Linked DNA regions of Prochlorococcus marinus XMU1411. The protein of the gene in region 1 binds, or shares a complex with, the protein of each later gene. Links are inferred from orthologs where the notes say so. Each region holds a gene or a part of one and is shown in the gene's direction. Other genes may lie near its edges.

What was found.
Region 2: the proteins of carB (region 1) and carA are in contact, whole or in part, in a solved structure (PDB 1KEE), measured with the Escherichia coli proteins. The link is inferred for Prochlorococcus marinus XMU1411 from one-to-one orthologs.

Annotation. Positions count from the first base shown.
Region 1 is NZ_JAAORI010000003.1:603,195-615,336, reverse strand. The notes cover bases 2,607-6,406. They hold carB (carbamoyl-phosphate synthase large subunit), read left to right. Parts: upstream 2,607-2,912; coding sequence 2,913-6,206; downstream 6,207-6,406. Other genes in these bases: HA145_RS05140 (DUF6447 family protein), read right to left, coding at 6,211-6,406; HA145_RS05150 (DUF3318 domain-containing protein), read right to left, coding at 2,607-2,805. Also shown: HA145_RS05165 (asparaginase), read right to left, coding at 362-1,327; HA145_RS05160 (CGLD27 family protein), read right to left, coding at 1,328-1,822; rsfS (ribosome silencing factor), read right to left, coding at 1,833-2,177; more of HA145_RS05150, read right to left, coding at 2,167-2,606; more of HA145_RS05140, read right to left, coding at 6,407-6,429; HA145_RS05135 (ABC transporter ATP-binding protein), read right to left, coding at 6,458-8,164; HA145_RS05130 (RNA-binding S4 domain-containing protein), read left to right, coding at 8,224-8,400; tpiA (triose-phosphate isomerase), read left to right, coding at 8,453-9,178; folP (dihydropteroate synthase), read left to right, coding at 9,162-10,007; HA145_RS05115 (magnesium chelatase subunit H), read right to left, coding at 10,016-12,142. UniProt on the Escherichia coli protein: Large subunit of the glutamine-dependent carbamoyl phosphate synthetase (CPSase).
Region 2 is NZ_JAAORI010000003.1:477,551-488,832, forward strand. The notes cover bases 5,353-8,292. They hold carA (glutamine-hydrolyzing carbamoyl-phosphate synthase small subunit), read left to right. Parts: upstream 5,353-6,222; coding sequence 6,223-7,362; downstream 7,363-8,292. Other genes in these bases: trpD (anthranilate phosphoribosyltransferase), read left to right, coding at 5,353-6,208; HA145_RS04475 (STAS domain-containing protein), read left to right, coding at 7,427-7,789; HA145_RS04480 (ribonuclease III domain-containing protein), read left to right, coding at 7,786-8,184; rlmB (23S rRNA (guanosine(2251)-2'-O)-methyltransferase RlmB), read left to right, coding at 8,189-8,292. Outside these bases: HA145_RS04420 (kinase), read left to right, coding at 1-52; HA145_RS04425 (DUF1830 domain-containing protein), read left to right, coding at 140-367; HA145_RS09615 (hypothetical protein), read left to right, coding at 456-581; HA145_RS04430 (hypothetical protein), read right to left, coding at 781-1,062; HA145_RS04435 (undecaprenyl-diphosphate phosphatase), read left to right, coding at 1,145-1,945; HA145_RS04440 (hypothetical protein), read left to right, coding at 1,998-2,150; peptide-methionine (S)-S-oxide reductase MsrA, read right to left, coding at 2,252-2,980; HA145_RS04455 (ABC transporter ATP-binding protein), read right to left, coding at 3,018-4,763; HA145_RS04460 (DUF3288 family protein), read left to right, coding at 4,844-5,140; more of trpD, read left to right, coding at 5,174-5,352; more of rlmB, read left to right, coding at 8,293-9,196; HA145_RS04490 (DUF1816 domain-containing protein), read left to right, coding at 9,341-9,556; Asp-tRNA(Asn)/Glu-tRNA(Gln) amidotransferase subunit GatA, read left to right, coding at 9,585-11,033; HA145_RS04500 (DNA polymerase III subunit alpha), read left to right, coding at 11,118-11,282. UniProt on the Escherichia coli protein: Small subunit of the glutamine-dependent carbamoyl phosphate synthetase (CPSase).

The DNA of each region.
Region 1 (12,142 bases):
TAAGCTAAGATTTAGTTAGAAAATTAAATTAATATTTTGGATCTATCTTTGAACTCATACATTGGAATATTTTTTATCATTATTGGTTTATTAGTTAGAGTTGACTTTAAATTCTCTATTCAAAAAGATCTCAAGTAATTTTTAGTAAACTCTTTTAATTAAGACGTTATTATCTTTATTTTTAAAATTGCTGTAACTACTGCAAATACAAAAAAAAGCAGCTTTAAAGCTGCTTCTAAATGGTGGCGGGGGGGAGATTTGAACTTCCGACCTTCGGGTTATGAGCCCGACGAGCTACCAGACTGCTCTACCCCGCGTCATATACATAGCATACATCTCAAAGTGTTATTTTTCTAATTCTTTAGGATTCTTGGAATTTTAATTGACCTTTAACCTCAATTCTTACTCCATCGGAAAGATTAAAGATCTTTTCTTCAATGTCTTGTATTCGCAAGTCAGATATCCACTCCAACTGTTTTAGTAAGTGAAGACTAACAGCATGCTTAGCTCTTTTTGAACCATCTTCTACTTTTAAAGCCAGTCCTATACCTTCATTAACCTTGCATAGGCACTGTATTCCTTCAGCTCCACCTTTACCTATAACTTGTCCATGAGAAGCTTTAATTATTTCTGTATCAAATTTGTTTTTGTCACTTATCAATAATGGGTTGGTCGTAATAGCTCTGCTGATTTGTTCTAATTCAGCAATTTCCGAACTACTTAGAAGTGAGTATAACCTGGACATTTCTATCAGTTTTAAATAAAGGGTTGGTGCACCACAATCATCACGTTCAGCATTTATTTCAGATATTGGAATTTCAAGTAATTCGGAAACAATTCTAAATATTTCGAGTTGAAGTGGATGGTCACCCTTTAAGTAATTATCTATTGGCCAATTTAATTTTTTGCACGTAGCTAGAAAAGCAGCATGTTTTCCTGAACAATTATGTTCTAAAGGGCTTGTATTCAATTTTGGACATTTTAAATTTTTAATGTCGATGTCGTATTCCCATAAAATTTTGAAGGCTTCTCTTGCATGAAGTTTTGATCCACTATGTGAAGCGCATGCTATTGCGATTGATTTTGAAAAGTTGTTGATTTTTGAGGCTGCTCCACTGCTAACAAAAGGTATAGCCTGAAATGGTTTTAATGCTGATCTTATGAAACTTTTATATTCTGGATTTCCAGCGCACATTAATACTCTTCCCTTTTTGTCACTAATTACTGCATGAATTTTATGAATTGATTCAATGTTCGAACCTCTAATTAAAGTTGCTATTAAGGGAGGATTATTTGATGTGTAAAGGTTTTTAAAATTTGAACTCATTTAGAAATTGTTGTACTGAAAAAAAAGTATTCCTGATAAAGCTAAGGCTAAAATAATAGAAAAAATTTGAATTAAATTATTTAAAATAGGTTTCACTTGAACTGTAGCAATAAGCGATTCTTTTTCTTTTAAAACAAGTGGTTTTATCCATACTTGACCGTCATACCAACCAGATTCTTCGTACTCAACTCGTTCGGAAGTTAATCTTTTAAATACATGATTCCAGCCAAGATATAATCTTAAAGAAACTAAGAGAGGTATTGATAAACTACTAAAAAAACTTATTAGAATATATTTAAAAATAGCTGATTTGAAATAAATACTTCCAGAAGAAATAACGAGAAATAAAACAAAAGTAACTAGCCAGAATTTAATTAATACAATAATTAGTGATTTCTTAGTCTTTGGCCATGAAAAAATGATGGATTTTGATAATTCAATGTATTCATTAGTTGGTTGCTGCTCCTTAGGGACTGGACATTTATATTCATTCATGAAAAAAATATTATGGAAAATTTAGATTATTTCCATTGCTCCAGAATGATTCAAGGTCATAATATTTTCTTATTTCTGGTTGAAAAATATTTACTATTAAATCACCATAATCAAGTAAAGCCCATTTAGCTTCGCTAACTCCTTCTTTTCTTAGCGGTTCAATTTTAGCCTTTTCTCTTAACTCTCCCTCTACCGAGTTAGTTATTGATCTAACTTGAACATCAGATAATCCCTCTGCGATTAATATCCATTCACTGATAAAAGAAACTTCGTCAATTTTTATTAGCTTAATATCTTTAGCCTTTTTTTCATCGCAAGCTTTAGCAGCCATTAAAACTAAACTTTTATTGTCCATATACATTTTCACTTGAGACTGATTTTCCTGAACCTTCTTGCTGAGATAATTCGGATCTAGCTTTTTCTGCGCTTTTCCTTAGAGCATCTAATCTGTCTTCAAAAAAACTTCTTTTTTTCTTCTTTCTTGTTTTTTCAATTAATTCCTTTAATGCTCCACCGAGACTTTTATAAGCATTAGGTATACTATATCCAAATCTGCAAGCTAGGTCTATAGCTCTTTCATCTGCAAAAATAGCATCTTGAAGTTTTTTTTCAGAATTATTCTTTAAATATAATCTATACCCTGCAAAACTTGATAAACCAAGTGCTAATAATAAAAGTAATCCATCTTGGACCCACAATTCTCCTATTGCACCTCCAAGTCCTATTGCAAGGGCTGCCATTTCCCATCCATCTCTGGGTATTGAATCATTTTGAATTTTCCCTACCTCATGCCAAAATAATAAATTTCTGTGGTCAATAGCAAAGTTATCCCATTCATCTAAATCTATTTGGATTTCAACTTCATCACGACCTATTTCTTCAAGTGTTATGAGAGGGGGATCTATAGCGGCAGCAGCTTCAACAAATACCCAATTTTCATTCTCTGGTGGCAACAAACTTTTAAGTCGCTGAAGTTCGCTCATAAAAAATTAATTTCTTCCAATACTATAGAAACAAATGTTGCTTTTCAAGTAACTTGATTAACATCTGATGATTTATAAGTAGCATGAAATAAATAATGGTTTAAATTATGCCTCAACGAGGTGATCTTAAAAGAATACTTATTCTAGGTTCAGGACCAATTGTTATAGGACAAGCATGTGAATTCGATTACTCTGGTACCCAAGCTTGTAAAGCTTTAAGAAAGGCAGGTTATGAAATTATCTTGATAAATTCAAATCCTGCATCAATAATGACTGATCCTGAAATTGCAAATAAAACATATATCGAACCCTTGACTACTGAAATTGTTTCTCAGATTATCTTAAGAGAAAAACCTGATGCAATTCTTCCTACGATGGGAGGTCAAACCGCATTAAATCTTGCGGTTAAATTATCTGAGTCAGATTTTTTAAATAAAAATAATGTTGAATTAATTGGTGCTGATTTAAAAGCTATTAATAAAGCTGAAGATCGAAAATTATTTAAAGAAGCTATGGAAAAAATAAATGTAAATGTATGTCCATCGGGAATAGCATCTAATCTAGATGAAGCCCACGAGGTGTCAAAAAAAATTAATTCTTATCCTCTTATAATTAGGCCAGCATTCACTTTAGGTGGTGTAGGAGGTGGAATTGCATATAATCTTGAAGAATTTTTTGAATTGTGTAAAACAGGTTTAGAGGAAAGCCCTTGTAATCAAATTTTGATTGAAAAATCTCTTATTGGATGGAAAGAGTTTGAACTAGAGGTTATGAGAGATAAAGCAGATAACGTAGTAATAGTTTGTAGTATTGAAAATTTAGATCCAATGGGTGTGCATACTGGAGATTCGATTACTGTAGCTCCTGCACAGACCTTAACAGATAAAGAATATCAGAGATTGAGGGACTTATCATTGAAAATTATTAGGGAGGTAGGAGTTGAAACTGGGGGAAGTAATATTCAATTTGCGATAAATCCAGCTAATGGAGAAGTAATTGTAATAGAAATGAATCCTCGAGTTAGTAGGTCTTCTGCTTTAGCAAGTAAAGCAACTGGATTTCCTATAGCTAAGATTGCAGCTTTATTGTCCGTTGGCTATACGCTGGATGAAATCATAAATGATATTACAAAAAAAACACCAGCATGTTTTGAACCATCAATTGATTATGTTGTTACAAAAATACCTCGATTTGCTTTTGAAAAGTTTAAAGGTTCATCAAACACCTTAAGTACTGCCATGAAATCCGTTGGTGAGTCAATGGCAATTGGTCGTTCTTTTGAAGAATCATTTCAGAAAGCATTAAGGTCCTTGGAAGTAGGTATTTATGGATGGGAATGCGATTCACTAGATGAATTTAAGAACGAGAATGACTTACAGAACAATTTAAGAAACCCCACCTCTGAAAGAATTTTAATTGTTAAAAAAGCCATGCATCTTGGAAAAACTAATTCATACATTCAAAAAATAACGAATATTGATTTATGGTTTATTGAGAAATTACGTAATATCTTTAATTTTGAATATGATTTTTTGAAAGATAAAGAACTTAATTATTTAGATAGAGATTTGATGTTACATGCTAAGCAATTAGGCTTTTCAGATCAACAGATAGCAAAGTTAACAAATTCTGAGTTTTTTAATGTACGAAAATACAGAAAGGAGCTTAACATAATACCAATTTATAAAACTGTCGATACTTGTTCAGCAGAGTTCTCATCCTCAACTCCATATCACTATTCAACTTATGAAGAGTCATTTGTAAATATAAATTCTCAAATTTTTGATAGCGAGATTTCCAATAATAATTCAAAAAAAATTATGATTATAGGAGGAGGTCCAAACAGAATTGGTCAAGGGATAGAGTTTGATTACTGCTGTTGTCATGCTTCTTATCAAGCTTCCACAAATGGTTACGAAACAATAATGGTTAATAGTAACCCCGAAACCGTATCAACAGATTATGATACTAGCGATATTTTATATTTTGAGCCAGTAACTTTGGAGGATGTTCTGAACATAATTGAAGCAGAAAATCCTTATGGTTTGATTGTTCAATTTGGAGGTCAAACTCCTCTTAAATTATCTTTACCTTTACTTGAGTGGCTTAAATCGAATGATGGAGTTAGAACTGGAACAAAAATACTTGGAACTTCACCAATCTCAATTGATTTAGCTGAAGATAGAGAGGAATTTACAAAATTACTTGAGGAATTAAATATAAGACAACCTTTAAATGGAATAGCGCGTAACGAGATTGAAGCACAAGCAGTAGCAAAAAAATTAGGATTCCCTTTAGTTGTAAGACCTTCTTATGTTTTAGGCGGCAGGGCAATGGAAATTGTAAAAGATGAGAATGAATTATCGAGATATATTTCTGAGGCAGTTAAGGTATCGCCTGATCATCCAATCCTTCTTGATGAATATTTGAATAATGCAATTGAGGTCGATGTTGATGCTTTATGTGATTCTGAAGGTTCTGTAGTGATTGCTGGTCTAATGGAACATGTTGAACCTGCTGGAATTCATTCTGGAGATTCAGCTTGCTGTTTACCTTCTATTTCTCTTTCAAATTCTACTCTAGATACTGTAAAAAACTGGACTAAATTAATTGCAAAAAGACTAAATGTTATTGGTCTAATTAATTTGCAATTTGCAGTGACGAACTTAAATAACAAAGAAAATAAAATATTTATTCTTGAAGCAAATCCTAGAGCTTCTAGAACGGTCCCATTTGTTTCAAAGGCAATAGGCAAACCAGTTGCGAAATTAGCCACACAATTGATGCAAGGCTTTACTTTAGACGATGTAAATTTTACAAAAGAATTTTCTCCCAAATTTCAGGCAGTAAAAGAAGCTGTTTTGCCTTTTAAAAGATTTCCCGGATCTGATACGCTTCTTGGTCCTGAAATGCGATCTACTGGAGAAGTGATGGGCTTAGCAAAAGATTTTGGAATTGCTTATGCTAAGTCAGAATTGGCAGCGGGAAATGGTGTTCCTTCTGAGGGAGTTGCTTTCTTGTCTACTAATGATTTAGATAAAAAAGATCTTGATGAAATTGCTAAGGAATTGTTGATTTTAGGATTTAAATTAATTGCAACGAAAGGTACAGCTTCATATTTGATTGATTTAGGAATCCAAGTTGAAGAAGTACTTAAAGTTCATGAAGGTAGACCAAATATAGAGGATTTAATTCGTTCTGGACTTGTTCAATTAATAATTAATACTCCAATAGGATCTCAGGCTCTTCATGATGATGCATATTTAAGACGTGCAGCTTTGGAATATAATATTCCAACTTTTACAACCATACCTGGAGCAAAAGCAGCTATTAAAGCAATAAAAGCACTGCGAAATAATAAAATTGATACTTATTCTTTACAGGAAATTCATAATTGTTAAAAATTTACGCTATGTTTTTTAGCTTTTCTCTTAATTGATTCGCTAAAGTATTGCGACTTATTGAAAGTAATTTGAATGTATCTTCATGCATTTTAAGTTGTGTTTCTGCTATTTGTAATGCCTTTACAGATTCTTTTATTTCTTTAGAAAGTTCATTGATCAAATATTTCTTCCCTTCAAAGGTTAAAACTGGGTTGCCAGAATCATTTGTATTTTCATTCATGGATTTACTTTTTACAAATAAGATAGGGTTATAATTTCTTAATCAATTGTTTTTCACATAATTCTTTATAAATACCTTTTTTATTTAGTAAATCAAAATGTTTACCAACCTCAATAATTTCGCCCTTATCGAAGACAACTATTTTATCGGCCTCTTGGGTAGTTGATAACCTATGAGCGATTACTATAACAGTTCTATTTTTCATTGCTCTATTAAGACCCTCTTGAACTTCTGATTCTGATTCTGCATCTAAAGCACTTGTCGCTTCATCTAAGAGGAGAATAGATGGATTACCTAATATTGCTCTTGCAATTGCTATCCTCTGAATCTGTCCCCCTGAGAAATTCGATCCTCTTTCAGTTATCTTAGTTTCATATTTGTCAGGAAGCTTTTGAATAAAATTATGAGCATTAGCTTTTTTTGCGGATTCAATAACTTCTTCTTTGGTATAGTGCCTTCCCATTCTTATTACATCAATAATTTTTCCTGAAAACAAAAAAGGCTGTTGTTGTACTAGTGCAATATTTTTTCTTATATCTTTTGTATTTAATAATTTTAGATTCTTATCATCAATTAAGATTTCTCCATTATTTGGAGTTATAAATTTCAATATCAATGCCATCATTGTACTTTTACCTGCCCCAGAAGCTCCAACGAAAGCTGTAACTTCACCTTTTTTGATTTCTAAATTTATATTTTTAAGAACTTGATTATCTTTTTTGTATTCAAAATCAACAGTATTGAATTTTATGTTGCCATTAATATTTGATATTTTTATTAAATTTTCTTTATCATTTTCAATAGGCTCTTGATTTATATATTTCAACCTTTTTATTGATGCTTCTGCTTGTTTATAGTCATTGAAATTTGTGCTTATATGGCTTATTGGATCAATAAGCATCAATATTGCAGCAAAAAAACTACTAAATTCTTCACTAGTTAGAAGTCCTAGGTTAATTCTTGCGGCTCCTAAACCTAGTATTGCTAATATTCCAAATGCTTCTACAAAACCTACAACTGGATGCTGAAATGCAAGTAATTTTAATGTTTTATATTTTGCTTTTTTATTTGCAATTAACCTTTTATGAAATCTATTCTCAATCCAATTTTCAGCGGCAAAAGCTCTTATCGTCGACATTCCATTTATAGATTCACCTATTAATCCTGCTAAATTACTTGTTGATTCTTGACTTTTTTCAGATGCGAATAAAACTCTTCTTCCAAAACTATTAACTGCAAGAATAATTAATGGTGCTAAAACAAACGTTGATAATGTTAATGACCAATCTAAATAAAACATATATAAAACTACCGCTAATAATTGTAAGGTGCACGGAATAGTATCTTGAGCTGTTTTATAAATAACTTCGCTTACTCTATCAGCATCTTCTGTAAGTCTATATGTAATATCTCCAGCTGAAATCTTTTCAAAAGAATTCATATTTATTTTTTGTATTTTGCTAAATAAACTTCCTCTCATTACTTCACTAATTTCTAAAGATGGTTTTGCTATGAAGACATCTTGTCCAAATTGAGCAGTTTTTTGAATTAAAAATACTAATAGAGATTTAATTATTATGCTGGAAACTTTTGAGAGATCACCAGATCCAATTGCTGGGATTAAGTTTCCAGCTAAATAAGCCAATAAAGGCCAGCAAGCTACGTAAATAAGCATGCATATAAAACCTTTTATAAACCTATTTGAATATGGTCTGACTGATGGGATAAGACTCAAGATATTATATATTTAATTATTTATCCTACTTTATCAATATCTTTGGGAATATAAAAATAATGAAATTAGATCAATTTTTAAAATGGAAAAATTTGGTTTCTTCTGGTGGAGAGGCCAAATTTTTTATTAAAGCTGGGTCTGTCAAAGTTAATGGTGTAATAGAGACAAGGAGAGGAAGAAAATTAAATAAAGGAGATAAAGTTATATTTCTAAAAAATGAATTAATCTTTGAATAGTTGGCCTATTCAACTCAATTTATATTAATATAATTTTCTTGGAGATAGTATTTTGAGAAAATCTGTTATTGCTGGTAATTGGAAAATGCACATGACTTGTGCTGAAGCTAAGGCTTATTTAGAAGAGTTTATACCTTTAATAAAAAACATAAGGGATGATCGTAAAGTTGTTATAGCGCCACCTTTTACAGCTATTTCAACTTTTTCTAATCATTCTGATTTTGATTATTTAGATATTTCTAGTCAAAATATTCATTGGGAAGATGAAGGAGCATTTACTGCAGAAATATCTCCAAAAATGCTTCTTGAACATGGGGTCTCATATGCAATAGTTGGTCACAGTGAACCAAGGAAGTATTTTAGTGAAAGTGATGAACAAATTAATAAAAGAGTAGTTTTTGCTCAATCTAGTGGACTTACTCCGATAGTTTGTGTTGGAGAAACACTAGAACAAAGAGAAAGAGGAGAGGCTGATAGAGTTATTACTAGACAGGTTGAACAAGGATTAGAAAATACAGATCCATCAAATTTAATTGTTGCCTATGAACCAATATGGGCAATTGGGACAGGTAAAACATGTGAGGCTAAGGACGCTAATAAAATATGCTCTTTGATTAGGAAATTAATAGGTTTTGACGAAGTGATTATTCAATATGGAGGATCTGTTAAACCTAATAATATTGACGAAATAATGTCAATGAGTGATATAGATGGAGTGTTAGTTGGAGGGGCTTCATTAGATCCGAAAAGTTTTGCAAGAATTGCAAATTATCAATAAGAAAGATCCATGGCCAAATGGCTGGGGACAAAAAACTTCAATTATGGGGGTTATTAATTTAACTCCTGATTCATTTAGTGATGGTGGAGAATTAAACTCTTCAAAAAAAGTTTTGGATCAGGTTAATCATTTTTTACGTAATGGTGTCGATATTGTTGATCTTGGTGCCCAGAGTACAAGGCCTGGGGCTGAAGAAGTTGGCTCTAATATAGAAATAAAAAGATTGATCCCAATTTTAAAATTAATAAGATCTGAATATCCAGAGATCTTAATTTCTATTGATACCTTTAATTCTGAGGTCGCTTATGAAGCTCTTTTAAATGGCGCTAATTGGATTAATGACGTCACTGGAGGAAGAAGAGATATGAATATTTTGGATGTTGTCTCAAAATTTAACTGCCCTTTTGTCATAACTCATAGTCGTGGTAACAGTCAAAATATGAATGAACTCTCTAATTACCAGAATGTATTGAGTGATGTTAAGAACTCTCTTGATAATCTAATAAAAAATGCTTTAGAAAAAAATATATCTGAAAGAAATATAATAGTGGATCCTGGAATAGGCTTCTCAAAAGATCTAAATCAAAATTTGGAAATTTTGAGAAACTTAGATGTATTTAAAAAATGGAAATTACCAATTTTGATAGGTTCATCAAGGAAGAGATTTATAGGAGAAATTTTGAATGAGAAAAATCCAAAAGAAAGGGATATTGGAACACTTGCAATAAGCTGCCTCTGTTCACAATTTAAAATTGACATTGTAAGAGTTCACAACGTAAAACTAAATTATCAAATTCTCAAAGTTGCTGATAGGATTTACAGAAATTAATTTGATTATTATTCTTTAACGCCTTCGATTTTATCCTCTACCTCTTGGTATAGTTCTTTCAACTGTTCTATATTTTCATCTGAAGTTTCCCAATATCCTCTACCATTAACTTCTAGCAAAGTTCCAACAATTCTTCTGAAACTATTAGGATTTAGATCCATTAATCTTTTCCTCATCTCTTCGTCATTTATGAATGTTTCATTAGTTTCTTCATATACAAAATTATCTACTTGACCACTTGTTGCACTCCAACCAAGAGTGTAATTAAGTCTGTTAGAAAGTTCTCTAACCCCTTCGTAACCAGATTTGAGCATACCTTCATACCACTTAGGATTTAAAAGTTTTGTTCTTGAGTCTAATCTGATAGTTTCTCCAAGTGTTCTAACTTGAGCATTAGAAGTTGTAGTATCTGCTATGTAGCTACTTGGTTCTTTCCCGTCATCTCTCAGTGTTTTAATTAATTTGGTTGGATCTGAATCAAAATAATGGCTTACATCTGTTAATGAAATCTCAGAGGAATCAAGGTTTTGAAATGTAACATCTGCTGTTTTCATTACTGATTCAAATACCTCTCTTTTTTGATTCATTTCACCTGGATTATCAGCATTAAAGGCATATGTTTTGCGTGATAAATACATTTCTTGCAATTCATTTTCTTCCTCCCAAGTTGAATTTTCTACAGCTAAATTAACATTTGAACTGTAGCTTCCACTTGCATTAGAGAACACTCTGGCTGATGCTTCTCTAATAGAAGTGCCTTCTTTTTCTGCTTGTTCTAATGAATGTTTTCTTACAAAATTAGATTCCAAAGGTTCATCAGCTTCAGCTGCTAATTTAACTGCCTGATCTATTAGTGCCATTTGATTGATAAATAGATCTCTAAATACTCCTGAACAGTTAACAACTACATCTATTCTTGGCCTACCTAATTCTTCTAAAGGGATTAATTCTAATTTGTTGATTCTTCCAACAGAATCTGGTTTTGGTTTTACCCCAACAAACCATAAGATTTGAGCAAGTGATTCACCGTAAGTTTTGATGTTATCTGTACCCCACAAAACACAAGCGATTGTTTCAGGCCAAGTGCCTTGCTCTTCCTTTTGTCTTTCAATTAATTTATCAACAACAGATTTAGCTGCAGCAACTGCCGCTGTAGTTGGTATTGATTGAGGATCAAGAGCATGGATATTTTTACCACTGGGCAATACACCTGGATTTCTTATGGGATCTCCACCTGGTCCAGGTAAAACATAATTTCCATCTAGTGCTTTAATGAGGCTATCCATTTCTTTGTCTGCGCAGACCTGTTCCAGACAGAAAAGTAAGTAATCAAATAATTTATTTAATTCCTTCTGATTAACTTCATTAAATCCATTTAATCTGCATACTCTTAGCCAAGGGGTAGGTAAATTTAGACCAAAAACTCTAAGTAAGTCAAAAAGTTTGGAAAGTAGTGATTTTTCTAAATAAACTCTGCCATCAATAATTTTTAAGGAGTTGACCATCGCAAAAATCGACTCTCTTGCTGTCTTTATGATTTTTTCATTTAACTCTACAAATTTAAGTTCACCTTTATTATTACCATCATAAATTTGTTCAATAGTTAGACCCATGGATTCTGCGAGTAATCCAGGAAGAGATCTTAATCCCTCTTGTTCTCTCTCTAAAGATGCAATATTCACAAGTGTTGCAACAGCTTCTTCTGCTGTTGGGGCTTCGCCAATAGTATGAAGACCGCAAGGTAATAATCTACTTTCAATTTCCATCAACTGTTTATATATATTACCAACAAATAAATCTCTTTCATCTATTGAAAGTTCCTCTACGTCTTTTGAGGGGAGCTCTACATCTTTGTCAAGGTTACATTGTTTAGAAGTCTCAACAATTGCATTGACTATTTGAATACCCCTACTATTTTCTCTTAGTTGTTGATAAGAACCAACAAGTTCACTTAGTTCTTTAAGTCCTTTGTAGAGTCCTGCATTTTCTGCTGGAGGAGTCAGATAACTAATAGTTGAAGCGTACCCTCTTCTCTTAGCAATTGTTGCTTCAGAAGGATTATTTGCAGCATAGTAATACAAGTTTGGCAATGATCCAATTAGAGAATCCGGATAGCAGGTTTCACTCATACCCAT
Region 2 (11,282 bases), 130 kb from region 1 along the record:
CTTTCTTATTGACCAAGAGCGAAATTTAATTGAGGCCACATTAAATAAGTAATTTTATACATTTTCTTTTTTTTTCAGTAAATTTTTATACATTTTTTTAAGATCCAATTAGTGTTTAATTATATTTTATTAATTAAGAATGGTTGAGTTTTCTTACAAAAACGAAGGTAATAGAATGATTGTATTGAGATGTATTGGTCCATCAAACTTCTTTCTAGAGAGAGTTTTATTCCCTACTGACGTTCTCACTTTTATGGCTCCAAATGATTCAAGAGTTGAAATTTGGGGAAATGAATTATATGGCCCTAAGTTAGAGGAGAGAATTAGGATTTCTTCAGAAAATGAAGATTCGACTTTAGTGGCTTAGAAGTTATTTTCATAATTGTCTTAGAGTCAAAATTTTTTACATATACCTATTTTTTATTGATATTATCTAACTAGTTTAAGTTTTTGTAATGTATTACTTCTCTTCTTTTGAAATTGGAGGTTTTGTTCCTTCTGCAGCTATTGCTGGAGTGTTACTTTTAATTGGTTTAGGTGCCTTCTTTTATCTGGGGATAAAGGGTCCTACTGACTATTAATGTTGAATTTATTCAATAGAAAGTCATTGTATTTATAAACTCATTAATTGAACAATTTAATTATGGATTTAACAACTATTTTATTTATATTAAGTTTGCCATTCGTTTTGTTAACTATATACTTTGGCACAAAAAATGATTTTTACGAAAGTGAGAACTATAAAGGTGATGGTTGTGCTCATGATGTTAAAAGGTAAATCTAGTTTTTATTGCCGTTGAATACACAAGTCCATTTACTATCAAATTGCCAAACAGGTTTATATATTTCATTTGTAATTTTTTCTCCTGCTTTTTTGCATGTATCCAAGTCTTTCATTTGAATAGAGTGTAATGAAGGACTAGTAATTCCACTTACCTCTGGTCTACCTCCTGGTCCTTGTCTATAAGTACCAATTATTAACCAATAATTAGCTTTCACAGGGTCAGATAAAAAGAATGGAGAAAAAATAATTAATAGTATCAAAAAAGATTTTTTTATCATTTATTTATATTATCTTTTACTTATTAAATGTAAATTATATTTCTTAAATTGCTATTAATTAATTATCTAATTTTATACCTATTTGGAATATTTAAAGTTTATTTTATATGGTTTAATTCAAGGTTTAACAGAATTTATTCCTATAAGTAGTACTGCTCATTTAAAAGTTATCTCTCATTTTTTTGGAATTGATGATCCAGGCCCTTCATTGTCTGCAATTATTCAATTTGGCAGTGTTTTAGCTTTAATCTGGTATTTTAGAAGTGATTTTTTTAAATTTAGGAATCAATCTTCAAAAAAAATTTTCGATTATTTAATACATCAAAGGTTATTTAGGTCAATTCTGATTGGGACTATTCCAATTATTATCCTTGGCGGTTCCATTAAATTATTTTTTCCTTATTTTTTTGATAATGTTCTTCGCTCAAATTTATCAATTGCACTATTTTCATTCTTAATGGCTATCTTTATGTACATTGCAGATAGCTCGAAAAAAGGTTCTATAAACTTAAAAAACCATCGTTATAAAGATAGTTTGCTGATAGGTTTATCTCAAGCATTTGCTATTTTTCCGGGGATATCAAGATCTGGAGTTACTATCTCTACCGCTTTAATATCGGGTTGGGAAAGAAGCCAAGCTGCAAAATTTTCGTTTCTTTTGGGTATGCCGGCAATCTCTATTGCTGCTATTGTTGAGTTTATTTCTTCTTTTAATGAATTTTCCTCATTTAGTTTTTTCCCTCTAATTGTTGGTCTCATTACAACTTTTGCCTCTTCATTATTAGCTATCGATTTCTTGTTAAAGTATTTTTCTTCAAAAGGTTTGAAAATATTTATTATATATCGTGTTATATTTGGCTTTGTAATTCTCTTTAATTTATAGGTCTTTCTGAAAAAGAATTTGTAATTATGTTTTTGTTGAAAATTAGTAATAAATGAATATCTTAATATCTTTCCAGTTGGGTGAAGTTGAAGTTTCAAATCTAACTATATTGGTTTTAGCTTTTTTTTCTTCTTTTACATTTATAGCAGTAGGCATAAGTTCATATAAACTATACAAATCTCTTATAAATGAAGACGATAAATAATCGGAACGGCGGGATTTGAACCCACGACCCCCACTACCCCAAAGTGGTGCGCTACCAAACTGCGCTACGCCCCGTCTCTTTACTATAAAGTTTAGATTGATTTAAATGTTATTCTTTATAGGATTGTTATCAGATCTCAATACACATTTCTCAACTTCCCAATTAAAGTTTTCCCATATATGGTCTTCTAATTTATAGTTGCTTCCAGTAAAAACTCCTAACTTAACTTTTGTAGGTGAAGCAGAACAATACTGCCTGCTTCCAGCTGATGCAAGATATTGTTGATGGTATTGTTCCGCAAAAAAATATGTATCAATCATTTTTATTTCCGTTTCAATTAAACCAAGATTTTTTTTGCTTAGTTCCGTTTGATATTGTTCCTTACTGGCTAATATGGTTTTAATATTATTTTCATTTTTGTAAAATATTGCTGATCTATATTGTGTCCCCATGTCATTACCTTGTCTGTTTTTTTGAGTAGGATCATGACATTCCCAAAACATTTTTAATAGATCACTTATATCTATTTCACTTTTATTCCATATAACTCTTACAACTTCTGAATGACCAGTTAAGCCAGAACAAACTTCATAATAAGTTGGATTGTTTTTTTCCCCTCCAGCATAACCTACAGATGTTGTGATAACTCCAGGAAGTTTCCAAAAACATTTTTCAGCACCCCAGAAACACCCACATCCAAAAATTATTTCATCTTCTTCTACATTAGGATCTTTTTTGATATCTGTTTTTAATATTCTATGTAATGAATAAGCATCATTAGTTAAATTTACCTCCTCATTATTCATAATGTTTTTCAGAAATTTAAACATAATTTAAATCTTTTTATTATAAGAAAAAAAATTACTTTTAGCTCTTAACAATTCTGGTAGCTAGTTCTCTATCCCAAAGTTGTTTATATAGTCCATTCACTTCTACTAAATCTTTATGAGTCCCTTCTTGTACTATTTCTCCTTTATCCATTACTAAAACCCTATCACATGTAGCTGCAACAGAAAGTTGGTGACTAATCATTATGATTGTTTTATTACTTCTATCACTCATTTCATCTATTATTCTTGCTGCTGTTTTATTATCTACGCTTGCTAAAGCATCATCAAGAACAACAATAGGAGAATCAACAAGTAGTGCTCTACCTAGCGCAGTTCTTTGCCTTTGTCCTCCACTTAATGTAATACCTCTTTCACCAACAATAGTTTTAAACCTTTGTGGAAAACTATTAATATCGTCAATTAATCCAGCTTTTGTTGCGCTTTCTTTAACTAAATATTTAGAAGCATTGGGTTCTCCAAAACTTAGGTTTTCTGAGATTGTAGAAGTAAATAAGAATGCTTCTTGAGGAACGATTGAAATATTTTTTCTTAGATCACTTAATTTTAAAGTTTTTACATCAATTTCATCTAAAAATAATTGATTATCTGGTATTTCAATAGTCCGTCCTAGAGATTTTGCTAGTGTTGTCTTTCCACAACCTACTGGGCCAACTATTGCAATAAGTTCTCCAGGATAAATTTTAAAATTGAGATTATTTAATGAATTAAATTTTGATCCTGAATACTTTATAGTTAAATTTTTTGCTTCTAATAATCCTTTAATCTTTCTTTTTAAAAATTTAGTTTCTTCTCTATCTACAATATTTGGGTTGTTCTGAAAGATTTCTTCAACACGATCTAAACTTACTTGACCAATTTGAAAAGTATTTAAGGTAAAACCTAATAGAGCTGTGGGGAAGACAAGTCTTTCTACGTAAAGAATTAAAGCTACTAAACCACCTATAGAAATAAATCCACTCTCTAATTGAAAAGTTCCTAATGATAATAAAATCAATAATGAAATTGAGGAAATCCCCTGTAACAAAGGGAATAGGGTACTCGCTGTTCTAGCAAGTTTGATCGCTGAATTTCGATAAGCATTATTATATATGTTAAATTCTTTTTTCTCAGCATTCTCTTGGGCATAAATTTTAATGGCGCTTATGCCAGAAAGATCTTCTTGTATTAGATCACTAAGTTTTGATAATGATTCTTGTTGAGCTTTTCTTTGATTAACCATTCTGCCGCCAAATAGACTTACAATTCCAAGGATTAATGGAAAAATCATTAAAGCTGATATTGTTAATGTTTTATTAATTGAAAACATTGAGGGAATAGTGAATGAATAAGCTAAAACAATGTTGCACAAGCTTAAAACTGTAAAACCTAAAAGTCTTCTTATGTTTTCAACATCGCTTGTAGCTCTACTAATAATGTCTCCACTACCTTTTTTTTGGATCCATTCTGGATCTTGAATAAGTAAATGGTCAAATAGTTTTTGACGAAGATTTACTTCTACTTTTCTACCTATTCCGAAGACAATCTGTCTGGAAAATAATCTTATTAAACCCATACAAGTTGCTAGAAATATTAACCATAAAGATTTAGAAATAACAAAATCTGAAGAAAACCCATTTTGTAATTGGTCAATTATATTTTTTACTTCTAATGGTATTACAACACTTAAAATATTTACTACCAATAGAGCTAAAGATCCATATATAAATTCTTTTTTATATGGTCTTAGGTATTTAGATATAACTTTTAATTTTAAATTTTTCATTTTATTTTGCCCATATGATTAAGATAATGTTTCATTTTTAGATATGTGAGCTAATTTTATAAATGATTCAGTATTTATTTATGGGTAACGAACAAACTCATCCTTTACATGAAACCGACAAGAGCATTATAGATTCCCTTATCACTAAAAATACACCAGAAGATCTTGACTATATAAATCTAGCTAGATTAATAAATCGTTATACCAATTTCCCTGGAGAAATTGAAATTAAAAATGATATTGAAAAAATTTTAAAATTTTGGAAAATTACTAAGATCGAACTTTTTTCAAAAACAAAAAATATTTGGTCAAAAAGCTTCAGGCCTTCTAATACAAATAAAGACTTAGTTGGCTCAGGTTTTGATACCTCAAATTGAATTTTATCTTTATAATTTTTCTTCAATAAATAAATGACTTCTAATCTATCAAACGCTGAAATCCTAAATAATTTGTTAGAGGGAAGGAATCTTGATGATTTAACTTCTAGATCTTTAATGCAAAGATGGCTTAATGATGAAATTTCAGATGTTGAAACAGGAGCCTTTTTAAGTGCTTTGAGAGCTAAGAGCTCTACAGGAGTGGAATTAAGTTCTATGGCTGAGGAACTTTTAAATGTTTGTGAATTGCCAGTAGCAAGACCAAATTTGTATTTGGTAGATACTTGTGGAACAGGAGGGGATGGAGCAAATACATTTAATATTTCAACTGCAGTAGCATTTGTAGCTGCATCTTGTGGGGTAAAAATTGCAAAACACGGAAATAAAAGTGCTAGCGGGAAAGTTGGCTCTGCTGATGTTTTGTTAAAACTTGGTTTGAATTTAAATTGCTCATTAGAAAAAGTAATAACAGCCGTAAGTGAAATTGGAATAACTTTTTTGTTCGCACCTATCTGGCATAAATCTTTAATAAAACTTGCTCCTTTAAGAAAGACCCTTGGAATAAGGACAGTATTCAATCAACTCGGACCATTGGTAAATCCTTTAAGACCCAATGCGCAAGTTTTGGGTGTTGCTTCTGAGGATCTTTTAAAACCTATGGGAAGCGCTCTTTTAAAAATGGGGATGAATAGAGCAATAGTCGTTCATGGGTCTGGAGGCCTTGATGAGGCATCGCTTCAAGGAGAAAATAAGTTAGTGTTTGTTGAAAATGGAGAGTTAAGGTTTTCAGAAATAAATATTTCAGATTTTAACCATGAAAATATTTCTAATGAAAAGCTTGTAGTTTCTGATTTTGAGTCTAGTGAGGCAATATTAAAATCTGTTTTAAGTGGTTCTGGTCAAAAATCTCATATTGATGTTGTTGCCTTGAATGCTGCTTTAGTTCTTTGGGCAGCAGGGATTGAGGATGATTTAAATGAAGGATTTAATAAAGCTTTATTTTCGATTTATCAAGGAGATCCTTGGAAAAAGTTTTTACTTTTAAAAAATTATTTATCTACAAATTAATTAATTTCATATTGATGATTAATCCATATAAGAAAAATGCGAAATTAGTTTTAAGTAATGGAATTGTTTTTCCAGGATTCTTTTTCGGTGCTTCTGGTACAGCCATTGGTGAAATAGTTTTTAATACTGGAATGACCGGATATCAAGAAGTTATTACTGATCCAAGTTATTACGGGCAGATATTAACATTCACTTATCCAGAGATTGGCAATACTGGTATTAATTTTGAAGATTCAGAATCTAATATTAATGTTAAAGGTATAATTGTTAGAAATTTTTCATCCAATAACAGCAATTGGAGATCTAAAAAGAGTTTTGATCAATGGTTAGTTGAGAAGAAAATCATAGGTCTTTATGGAATTGATACAAGGGCTCTTGTTAAAATTTTAAGATCTAATGGTGCGATGAATGGAGTTATTACCTCTTTAGATAAAACTGATGAAAGTTGTTTAAAGATAATTAATGATACGCCAATGATGGAGGGTTTAAATTTATCAAAAGTAGTTTCAGCAAAGGAACAATATTTATGGAACAGTCATACGCAAACAATTTTTGATTTAAGAAAAAGATATGCTGAATCGTCTAAAAAATTAAAAATAGTTGCAATTGATTTTGGAATTAAAAATTCAATTTTAAATAGACTTGTATCTCATGGATGTGAAGTTTTGGTTTTACCTTCTCGATCTTCTCTCAAAGATGTTCTGTCTAACAAGCCGGACGGTATATTCTTCTCAAATGGTCCAGGGGATCCTTCTTCTGTTTTAGAAGGTATAGAATTAGCAAAATCACTTATTGAATATGGCGAAATACCTATGTTTGGTATTTGCCTTGGTCACCAAATATTTGGATTAGCATTAGGAGGTTCAACTTATAAATTACCTTTTGGACATCGCGGTTTAAATCACCCTTGTGGTGAAAATAATAAAATTGAGATAACTAGTCAAAATCATGGTTTCGCTATTGATCCTAATTCTCTCTCAAAAGATATAGTTAGAATAACTCACTACAACCTTAATGATAATACTGTGGCTGGCCTAGAGGTTAATAATAAGCCAATATTTAGTGTGCAATATCATCCAGAAGCAGGACCTGGACCACATGATTCAGATTATTTATTTAAAAAATTTGTTTCTCTAATGTTAGAAAGATGTTGACATATTGTTTTCTTTTGATTTGATAATTACATTTGATATATTAATTTTTTGGAGGTATTAGATCATAGAAGATTTCCAGAAGTTAACGGTTTCTTTAAGAGGAAACCTTGAGGTTAAAACAAACATTATTGTTTTTTCTTTTAAGGGCCAACTTGATGCTTTTTCAGAAAAACAATTTAAGACTTTTGTTACTAATAATTTAAAAAATGAACTTCCATTCGTTATTGATCTTGCAAAAATAGATTTTTTAGATTCCTCTGGTCTTGGAGCTCTTGTTCAAACTGCTAAAGAATGTAAGAAGTCTAATCTTGGCTTCTCTGTAGTTGGCAATTCGAGAGTGGCCCAAACAATTAAACTTGTTCGTTTGGGAGATTTTCTTAACTTGAAGTCAAGTCTTGAAGATGCATTAAATTATTTAAAGAATTGAATTATTGGATTCAAAACTTGTCTCCTTATGGATCACCCGAAGATATAGGCGTTATCCAACTTGCTTGGCTTGGAGATTCAGTATGGGAGCTTCATCAAAGACTTAGGCATGTTCATTTCCCTTTAAAATCAAAAGATCTCCATTTATCTGTAGTAAATGAAGTAAAAGCAAAATCACAGGCAGAATCATTAAGTCAAATTGAACATTTATTAAATTTAAATGAAATTGATCTAATTAGGCGTGCTAGAAATAAAACAAAGAGATATCCAAAGTCTTCAGACCCTACCATATACTCTAGAGCAACTGGTTTTGAAACTCTCATTGGTTGGCTATTTTTAAAAGATCCTCAAAGATTATCAACACTTTTTGAATATTTAGAACTAAAAATGAATTAATCCTATGAAAAACTCCTCAAAAAAATTTTTTCTCGGAAAAAATAATAAAAATAACAAAAAAAATTCTGATTTTGGTTCTTACTCAAAAAATAAAAATCGTTCAGAAAAAAATGAAAGATTTTTGAAGAATTCTTTTAAAAATAATAATGTTGATAATTTAAATAAAAATGAAAAAAATAATATTTTTTCATCTTCAAATAAAAGAAAACCAATATTTAAATCTAATTCAGAATTTTCTAATAAAAACCCTGAAATTCAACAAGACTTTACTAATAAAAGAAATTTTGATGATTGGATATGGGGTAAACATTCTGTTTATGAGGCTCTTTGTAGTGAAAGAGCGATTAATAGGATTTGGTGTACTTCGGAAATCTTTTCCTCTGACAAATTCTATATTTTGCTTAAGAACCTTAAATCAAAAGGAGTTCTTATTGAAGAAGTTTCTTGGAACAGGCTTTCGCAACTAACTTATGGTGCTTCACATCAAGGCGTTGTATTGCAGTTAGCATGCTCTAAAACAATATCCCTAGAACAATTAATCGATTTTTCTAAACACAACTGTGCAAATCCCATACTACTAGCATTAGACGGTATAACTGATCCACATAATGTTGGTGCGATTATAAGATCTGCAGAAGCATTTGATTGTAAAGGCATTATTATTCCTCAGAGAAGATCAGCTGGATTGACGGGAACAGTCGCCAAAGTAGCTGCAGGAGCCTTAGAACACTTGCAAGTTAGTAGAGTTGTTAACTTGAATAGAGCACTAGAGGAGCTTAAGAAAAATGGTTTTCTTATTGTAGGCTTATCTGGAGATGGTCAATTATCTATCTCAAATTTTTTAGAAAAAGCACCCTTGGTAGTTATAGTCGGCTCTGAAGATAAAGGTATTTCTTTACTTACTCAAAAAAAATGTGATTATCATTTAAGCATTCCTCTAAAAGGTAAGACTTCAAGTTTAAATGCCTCCGTGGCGGCCGCTATATCACTATTTCATTTGACCTGCAAATAATATAGTTATTAATAATCACTGTTATTAATGACCTCTTAATGTTGTTGTTTCAATATATTTATGTGATTAATAAAAAATTATTGAATTTTCACTACAAAATTGTATAGAATTTAACAAGAATTGTGGTTTAGTAGGCCAAAAAAATTGATTAGAAACTTTGGAAACAAACTCGGATTAGCTTGGTGGGCTAAAATTGAGACAGAAAAACCTAATGGCACCTACTGGTTTGGCCCATTTATTACTAAACGTAGTTTAAAAGAAAATATGTCTTCTTTTATTAATGATCTTTCAGATGAAGGTTTTAAAAATATAAAACATAGTTTGGTTCGCTGCAAAAAAGAAGAACCATTAACTGTCTGATAAATTTAATTTTAAAAAAAATTAAGTAATGAATTTTAATTCTTTAAGAAAAGAAATTTTTAACAATAATGCTTCTGTTAAGGAATTAGTTAATGATATTTTTGCCAAGATAGATCATAAAGATCCTGAAGTTAACTCATATATTTGTATTACAAAAGATAATGCACTTGCACAAGCAGATAATATAGACAAATTAATTCAAAATAAAGAAAAACTTCCTCCTCTTGCGGGCATTCCAATAGCAATAAAGGATAATATTTGCACTAAAGGAGTTGTAACCACTTGTGCAAGCAAAATGCTAAAAAGTTTTGTTGCACCTTATGAATCTACAGCTTCAAGTAAATTATGGTCTTCAGGTGGAATTTGTTTAGGAAAGACAAATTTAGATGAATTTGCAATGGGTAGTTCGACTGAAACTTCTGTATTTGGCGTCACTTCAAACCCTTGGGATATTAATAGAGTTCCAGGAGGAAGCTCAGGCGGAAGTGCTGCTTCAGTTGCAGCTGGATTTTGTGCGGCAGCTATAGGTTCTGACACAGGAGGATCAATAAGGCAGCCAGCTTCTTTTTGTGGTGTTGTAGGTCTTAAGCCTACTTATGGCAGAGTAAGCAGATGGGGATTGGTTGCATTTGCTAGCTCTCTTGATCAAATTGGTCCAATTACTAATACTGTTTCAGATGCTGCTGAAATTCTTTATTCAATATCTGGTAAAGACCCTTTTGACTCAACATGTCTTGATAAACCAGTGCCGAATTATTTGACTGATTTAAATAAATCTATAAAAGGTCTAAAGATTGGAATTATTAAAGAATGTTTTGAACATAAAGGGCTCAATCCTGAAGTTAAGGAATCTGTTCTTTCTGGAGTTGAGAGATTCAAAACTTTAGGAGCTGAAGTTATTGAAGTTGAATGTCCTAGATTTAACGACGGTATCGCGACATATTATGTCATTGCACCTTCTGAAGCCTCCGCAAATTTAGCTAGATACGACGGAGTTAAATATGGCTACAGATCAAGCAAGGGTACAAATCTTATTGATATGACATCAAAAAGTAGAGCTGAAGGATTTGGAGATGAAGTGCAAAGAAGAATTTTGATAGGAACTTATGCTTTGTCAGCTGGATACAGTGATGCCTATTACAAAAAGGCACAAAAAGTTAGGACATTAATAAGAAGAGATTTTGATATTGCTTTTAAAAAAGTAGATATTCTATTAACCCCAACTTGTCCTACTACAGCTTTTTTGAAGGGTGATTTCGTAAATGACCCACTTTCTATGTATTTGTCTGATCTATTAACTGTTCCTGTTAATTTAGCTGGACTTCCAGCAATCAGTATTCCCTGCGGTTTTGATACTAAAGGATTACCTATAGGAATGCAATTAATAGGCAATGTATTAGAAGAAAATAGAATATTGAATGCTGCAAATATCTTTGAAATTGATGCTCAGGTAATTAAGAAGAGACCTTTATTCTAAATTTGTATTAATAATTAATTTGTAATCACAAAGTATAGATCTTTTAGAAATTTTCTCTATCTTATATATATAAATTATTTGAATATGGGTTTTGTTCCGCTTCATAATCATAGTGACTACAGCTTACTTGATGGAGCCAGTCAAATTTCAAAAATTGTAGATAGAGCTTCCGATCTTGGAATGGAATCTATAGCTCTTACTGATCATGGAGTAATGTATGGTGTTCTCGATTTGGTCAAGAAGTGTAAA